One region of the Micromonospora echinaurantiaca genome, then DNA from elsewhere that is predicted to be linked to it. Evidence: riboswitches for the same ligand, from Rfam matches in the RefSeq annotation. Region 1 holds a riboswitch; the other holds the start of a gene.
The links. Region 1 has a riboswitch for cobalamin ahead of GA0070609_RS08040 (energy-coupling factor ABC transporter permease). Riboswitches for the same ligand answer to the same signal wherever they lie in the genome.

Region 1 (3,398 bases):
GAGAAGAGCTGGTCGTCCGGGTCCTGCACCACCAGTTGGACCTGCTGCCGCACCGCGCGCAGGCCGGCCCGGGTGTGCCGGACCCGGTCGCCGGCCACGGTGATCTGCCCCGAGCCGGGCGTCAACGCGCCGGCCGCCAACTTGAACAGGGTGGTCTTCCCGCCCCCGTTGGGCCCGACCACGGCCAGCCGCCGCCCGGCCTCGACGCGCAGGTCGACGCCGGTCAGCACCGGGCGGCCCGGTTGGTAGGCGTAGTGCACCCCGGCCAGCTCCAGCAGCGGGCCGGTCACCACCGCGACCCCGCGACGGTGGTGGCGGCGACGATCGCCACCAGCAGCCCCACGGTCGCCGCCACGAAGGGCGGCGACATCCGGCGCGGTTCCACCTGCACCGTGAGCGATCCGGTGTATCCCCGCAACGCCAACCCCTCCTCGAGCCGCCGCGCGCGGCTGAACGCCCGGACGAACACCGCGCCCGCCTGGCCGGCAAGGGACGCGTAGGCGGTGCGCCAGGTCCGGAAACCGAGCCGCGCCGCCTGCGCCTCCCGGACCGCGCGCACGCTGTCGACGAGCAGGAAGAGCATCCGGTACGTGAGCGCGGCGACCTCGGTGACCGCCGGGGGAATCCCCAGCCGGTGCAGCCGGGGCAGCACGTCCGACAGCGGTGTGGTGGCGCTGAACAGCAGCAGGCAGGTCAACGCCGCCACCGACCGGCCGGCGGTCTGCGCCGCCAGCGCGGGGCCGGCGGGGTCGACCGCCAGCCGGGCCGGCGCCGGCATGGTCACCAGCAGGGGCACCGCCGAGGTGGCCACGAACAGCAGCGGCACCCGGGCCGCCCGCAGCACCACGGCCGGCGACACCCGGGCGGGCCCGAGCAGCAGGGCGGCGGCGGCCCCGCCCGACAGCACCGCACCCGGCCACGGCGGCAGGGCCACCGCACAGGCCAGCAACCCGAGGGAGAGCAGCGCCTTCTCGGCGGGGTGCCGTAGCCGCCAGGGACCGGTGTGCGCCGCGACGTCGAGCGCGAACACTACCCGCGCGGCTGTTCGGCGGCGGTGCTCCGCTGCCGCTGCCGGGTCCGGGCGACCCCGAAGTAGTAGCCGAGGAACCCGGCGCCCAGCGCGGCCTGGAGCGCGAACAGCGCCGACTCCACCTCGCCGGACGGCGGTTCGTAGATCGGCGCGAACCACGGCTCGTAGTCGGGGTGGTCGGCCACGATCGCCTGCTCGGCCAGGGCGTCCGCGCCGGCGAAGGGCTCGTCGCCCGATCCGAGTCCGAGCGCCACCGGCGCCACCGCCAGGACCAGCACCGCGAGCAGCAACAGCAGGTTCACCCGGGTGAAGCGCTTCACGCCCGCACCTCCGCCGGCGTCCGCAGCACCCCGAGCCGGCGCAGGTCGTCGCCGCTGGTACGCGTCAGCAGGCGTACCACGAGCACGGAGAGCAGCCCTTCGCTGATCGCCAGCGGGATCTGGGTCACCGCGAAGATCCCGCCGAACTTCGCCAGTGCGGCGACGAACCCGGCGGCCGGGTCGGGGAACGCCAGCGCCAGCTGGACGCTGGTGACGCAGTAGGTGGCCAGGTCACCCAGCGCCGCGGCGGCGAACACGGCCACGTCCATCCCGCCACCGACCCGGCGGATCAGGGAGTAGACGGCGAAGGCGACCCAGGGGCCGACGATCGCCATCGAGAAGATGTTCGCGCCCAGCGTGCTCAACCCGCCGTGGGCCAGCAGCACCGCCTGGAACAGCAGCACGATGCCGCCCAGCACGCTCATCAGCGGTGGCCGGAACAGCACCGCGCCCAGCCCGGTGCCGGTGGGGTGCGAACACGATCCGGTGACCGACGGGATCTTCAACGCGGACAGCACGAACGTGAACGCGCCGGCCGCCCCCAGCAGCAGTTTCGACTCCGGATCGCGGCGGACCTGCCGGACCAGTGCCCGGCTGCCGTGGACGACGAACGGTGCGGACACCGCGAACCACGCCGCGGCCTGCACCGGGGGTAGATAGCCCTCGGCAATGTGCACGGGACGACCTTCCTCTCCAACACCTCGTGGATGAGATCACTCGTCAAGGCCGGTCTCCTGGCTCCCGGATCGACGCTCGCTCCGGCCTTCCCAGGCCCGGGTGGGCCCAGTGGCGTCGTCGGAGATCGCTACCCGGTCACAGTGGCGAGGGCCGCGCCGGTCTCACACCGGCTTCCCGTGCACCTTGACGGCGAGAGGCTATCCGGCGGTCATCCTCCGGGCAAGCGGCCGCCCCCCGCCCGAACACCTGCCGTCCGGCGGCCGCCGCCTCGCGACCCTGCTCAGAGGCGTTCCGCGGGTCGCGGGCCACGGCCGCGGATTGCTGGCCGCGGCGGCCGCCCCGCCGCCCGGCGCGCCAAACGGCGGGGCGGGCGGCTGCCGTCAAGCGCGCCCGACGGCGAGGCGGGCGGCTGCCGTCCGGCGCGACGACCGGTGAGACGAAGCCGACACGCTGACGCGACATCTGGTGTTGCCCGCACGACGGCAGCGGCATATATGGTGTCCCACGCAGCTGGTTCGGCCGCGTGACGGCGGCCGAGGCAAGAGGGAACCCGGTGCGAGTCCGGGACTGCCCCGCAGCGGTGAGTGGGAACGACCGCCGTCAACAGCACTGGGCCGCACCGGCCTGGGAAGCGACGGCCAGTAGGCGACCGGCGACCCCGGTCAGGCCCGCGAGTCCGAAGACCTGCCAGCGCGCCGTGCGCCGTCGCGCGCGGCGGTCGGAGGTCGCGCGGGACGACCGACGCCAGCAACCGGGCCTGCGTCGGGCCCGTTGGCGTTCTCCCGCGTCCGATGGCCATCGGAGACAGCGCGAGGAGAGGTCATGACGGTGGTACGGGAGCGGTCCGGGCCGGGCGCGGGCGCACCGGAGCAGCGCCGGCAGGTGATGCGGGTCCGCAAACGCAACGGTGGCACCGAGCCGGTGGACGTCAACCGGATCGTCGAGGCGGTGCAGCGGTGGGCCGCCGACCTGGCCGAGGTGGACCCGTTGCGGGTGGCCACGAAGACGATCAGTGGTCTCTACGATGGAGCGACCACCGCGGAGCTGGACAAGTTGTCGATCCAGACGGCGGCGGAGCTGATCGGCGAGGAGCCGCAGTACTCCAGGCTCGCGGCGCGGCTGTTGGCCGCGTACGTGGACAAGGAGGTCCGCGGGCAGGATGTGGCGAGCTTCAGCCAGTCCATCGGATACGCCCACGGCCTGGGCCTGATCGGCGACGACACCGCCGCGTTCGTGGCCGACAACGCCCGGGAACTGGACGACGCCGTGGACCCGGACGGTGACCTGCGCTTCGAGTACTTCGGGCTGCGTACCGTCGCCGACCGGTACCTGCTGCGCCACCCCGAGTCGCGGCTGGTGGTGGAGACGCC
Region 2 (3,398 bases), 1.0 Mb from region 1:
CAGCCGGCGCACCAGGGCGAGGTCGGGGCCGTCCGCCGGGGTGCGCAGGTGCGCCGGCGGCGGGTAGTAGGCGTCGCCGAGCAGCAGCACACCCGAGTCCGGCACGGTGACCACGGTGGAGTCCGGCGCGTGGTTGCCCCCGACGTGCCGCACCCGCACGCCCACCGGCAGCTCCAACTCGTCGGTGAAGGTCCGGGTGGGCGGCAGCACCGCGAAGTCGTCCCACGAGTCGACCGCCAGCGCCCGGGCCCGGAAGCTCGGGCCGAGCCGGGGGTTGGCCCGCACCTGCTCGCGCAGGTACCGGTGGCTCCACGGCCGGTCGGCCTCCGCGCGCAGCAGCCGCTCGCCGGTGACGTGCCCGACGATCTCCACGCCGGGCCAGGCGCAGGCGCCCCAGACGTGGTCCCAGTGGTGGTGGGTGTAGACCAGCCAGCGTGGTGGCGGCAACCCGGCGGCGCGCAGCGCGGCCTGGATCTCCCGGGCGTGCGCGGGGCTCTGCCCGGCGTCGATCAGCACGCTGCCCCGGTCGTCGGCCACCAGCGCGACGCCGGCCTGCACGGCCGCCGGATCCGGGTCGCCGGGGCAGCGCCAGACCCGGCCGGCAAGGTGCTCGAACCTGATGTCGGTGATGTCGGTGATGTCGGTGATGGCGGCACCTCCTCGAACGCGACGCGGCTGGTCGTGGCCCGATCCTAGGCGGCGGCGTTCGCGGGCGCGCCGCCGGGCAGGTGGGATCACAGTGGAGCTTGAGGGTCGGCTCGGGTGCGCGTCGACGTCGGGCGAGGTATCCCGAGGGCGCGTTGACCGGCGCAACGCCGGTGTGGCAGCATTCCCGGCCTGACGGCAGTGAAGGAAGCCGGTGCGATTCCGGCGCGGTCCCGCCACTGTCACCGGGGAGCGATCCCCCCTCGTGAGCCACGGCCGTGCGTGCGCGGTTGGAAGGCCGGGGGTGAGCGTCGATCCGGGAGCCAGGATACTTCGGCCGTCGGGAGTTGACCCCAGGGCGTGGACACCCGAGGAGGACCCGATGACGCACCGCGTCTCCATTGTCGACGGCCATCGCCGCACCCGGCCCGGCCGCGACCGCGCACCCGCGCCCACCCGCCCCGCTGCGGGCCGCCGCGCCGCCGCGCCCGCCCCGGGCCGCCGCCCCGCCGTTCACCGCTGAGTTCCGCACGCTGCCGCCCGGTACCGGCCTGCCGCCGGTGAACCGGTCGCCGGCGGCGCCTGCCCGCTGAACCAGCACCCGCCCCGCCGTGCCCGGCCGCCGCCGTCGACCGGGTGGGCGTCACTGTCCGGAGTCACCCGTGCGCATCCTGCTGCTCTCCACCGCCGACACCGACCTGCTCGCCGCCCGGGCCAGCGGCGCCGACTACCGGCTGGCCAACCCGGCCCGGGTCGCCGTCGACGCCGTACCCGCGCTGCTCGACGGCGTCCACCTCGCGGTCGTACGCCTGCTCGGCGGCCGGCAGGCGTGGCCGGACGGCCTGGCCGCGGTGCTCGCCTCCGGCGTGCCGACGGTGGTGCTCGGCGGCGAGCCGGTGCCGGACGCCGAGCTGATGGCCGCCTCCACCGTGCCGTCCGGAGTGGCCACCGAGGCACTGGCCTACCTGGTCGAGGGCGGGCCGGCCAACCTCGCCCAGCTGGCCCGGTTCCTCTCCGACACCGTGCTGCTCACCGGCGAGGGCTTCGCCCCACCCGCACCCACCCCGGCCCACGGGCTGTACGGCGAGCACCCCGCCGACCCGGACCGGCCGACCGTCGGCATCGTCTTCTACCGGGCGCACGCCCTCGCCGGGAACACCGCCTTCGTGGACACCCTCGCCGCCGCGGTCGACGCCGCCGGCGGCAACCCGCTGCCGGTCTTCTGCGGCTCGCTGCGCGGGCTCACCGCCGACGCCGGTCCGCTGCGCCTCCTGGCCGGCTGTGACGCGCTGCTGGTCACCGTGCTCGCGGCCGGCGGCACGGTCGCCGCGGACGCCTCCGGTGGCGGCGACGAGGACGCCTGGGACGTGGGCGCGCTCGCCGCCCTCGACGTGCCGGTGATCCAGGCGCTCTGCCTCACCAGCACCCGGCAGCAGTGGGCGGGCAGCGACGCCGGACTGTCCCCGTTGGACGCCGCCATGCAGGTCGCGGTGCCGGAGTTCGACGGCCGGATCATCACCGTGCCGTTCTCGTTCAAGCGGATCGACGCCGACGGGCTCTCCGGCTACGTCGCCGACCCGGAACGCGCCGCCCGGGTGGCCGGCATCGCGGTGCGGCAGGCCCGGCTGCGCCGGCTGCCGAACGCGCGCAAGCGGGTGGCGGTGGTGCTCAGCTCGTACCCGACGAAGCACTCCCGGGTCGGCAACGCGGTCGGCCTGGACACCCCCGCCTCGGCGGTCCGGCTGCTCGCCGCGCTCGCCGACGCCGGCTACCACCTCGGCGACGCGCCACCGCCGGACGACGGGGACGCGCTCATCCACGCCCTGATCGCCGCCGGCGGGCACGACGTCGAGTGGCTCACCCCGGAGCAGCTCGCCGCCGCGCCGGCCCGGGTGCCGGGCGAGCGCTACCGCCGCTGGTTCGACCAGGTGCCCGCCGAGCTGCGCGAACGAATGCGCGAGCACTGGGGCGAACCACCCGGCGAGCTGTACACCGACGGCGGCGACATCGTGCTGGCCGGGCTGCGGTTCGGCAACGTGGTGCTGCTGATCCAGCCGCCGCGCGGCTTCGGGGAGAACCCGATCGCCATCTACCACGACCCGGACCTGCCGCCCAGCCACCACTACCTGGCCGCGTACCGCTGGCTGGCGGCGCCGGTCGCCGACGGCGGCTTCGGCGCGGACGCGGTGGTGCACCTGGGCAAGCACGGCACCCTGGAGTGGCTGCCCGGGAAGGGACTCGGCCTGGCCGCCGGGTGCGCCCCCGACGCCGTCCTCGGCGACCTGCCGCTGGTCTACCCGTTCATCGTCAACGATCCCGGCGAGGGCACCCAGGCCAAGCGCCGCGCGCACGCCGTGGTCGTGGACCACCTGGTGCCGCCGATGGCCCGCGCCGAGACGTACGGCGACCTGGCCCGGCTCGAGCAACTGCTCGACGAGTACGCCACCGTGCAGGCCCTCGACCCGGCCAAGGTGCCCACCGTGCGGGCGCAGATCTGGGCACTCGTGCGCGCCGCCGAGCTGCACCACGACCTGCACACCGAGCAGATGCCCGGCGAGGACGACTTCGACGACTTCGTGCTGCACCTCGACGGCTACCTGTGCGAGGTCAAGGACGTGCAGATCCGCGACGGGCTGCACGTGCTCGCCGCCGCGCCGACCGGCGAACCCCGGGCCAACCTCGTCCTCGCCGTGCTGCGCGCCCCGCAGGTCTGGGGTGGCCGGTACGCGCTACCCGGCCTGCGGCAGGCGCTC

Region 2: another riboswitch for cobalamin. It lies ahead of cobN (cobaltochelatase subunit CobN); the one in region 1 lies ahead of GA0070609_RS08040 (energy-coupling factor ABC transporter permease).

Annotation. Positions count from the first base shown of each region.
Region 1 is NZ_LT607750.1:1,753,004-1,756,401, reverse strand. Features, by position in the region: gene GA0070609_RS08055 (energy-coupling factor ABC transporter ATP-binding protein) at 1-290, opposite strand, end outside; gene cbiQ (cobalt ECF transporter T component CbiQ) at 287-1,030, opposite strand; gene GA0070609_RS08045 (energy-coupling factor ABC transporter substrate-binding protein) at 1,030-1,350, opposite strand; gene GA0070609_RS08040 (energy-coupling factor ABC transporter permease) at 1,347-2,027, opposite strand; cobalamin riboswitch at 2,058-2,229, opposite strand; cobalamin riboswitch at 2,523-2,734, shown strand; gene GA0070609_RS08035 (ribonucleoside-diphosphate reductase subunit alpha) at 2,851-3,398, shown strand, end outside.
Region 2 is NZ_LT607750.1:2,789,949-2,793,346, reverse strand. Features, by position in the region: gene GA0070609_RS12845 (MBL fold metallo-hydrolase) at 1-738, opposite strand, end outside; cobalamin riboswitch at 850-979, shown strand; gene cobN (cobaltochelatase subunit CobN) at 1,308-3,398, shown strand, end outside.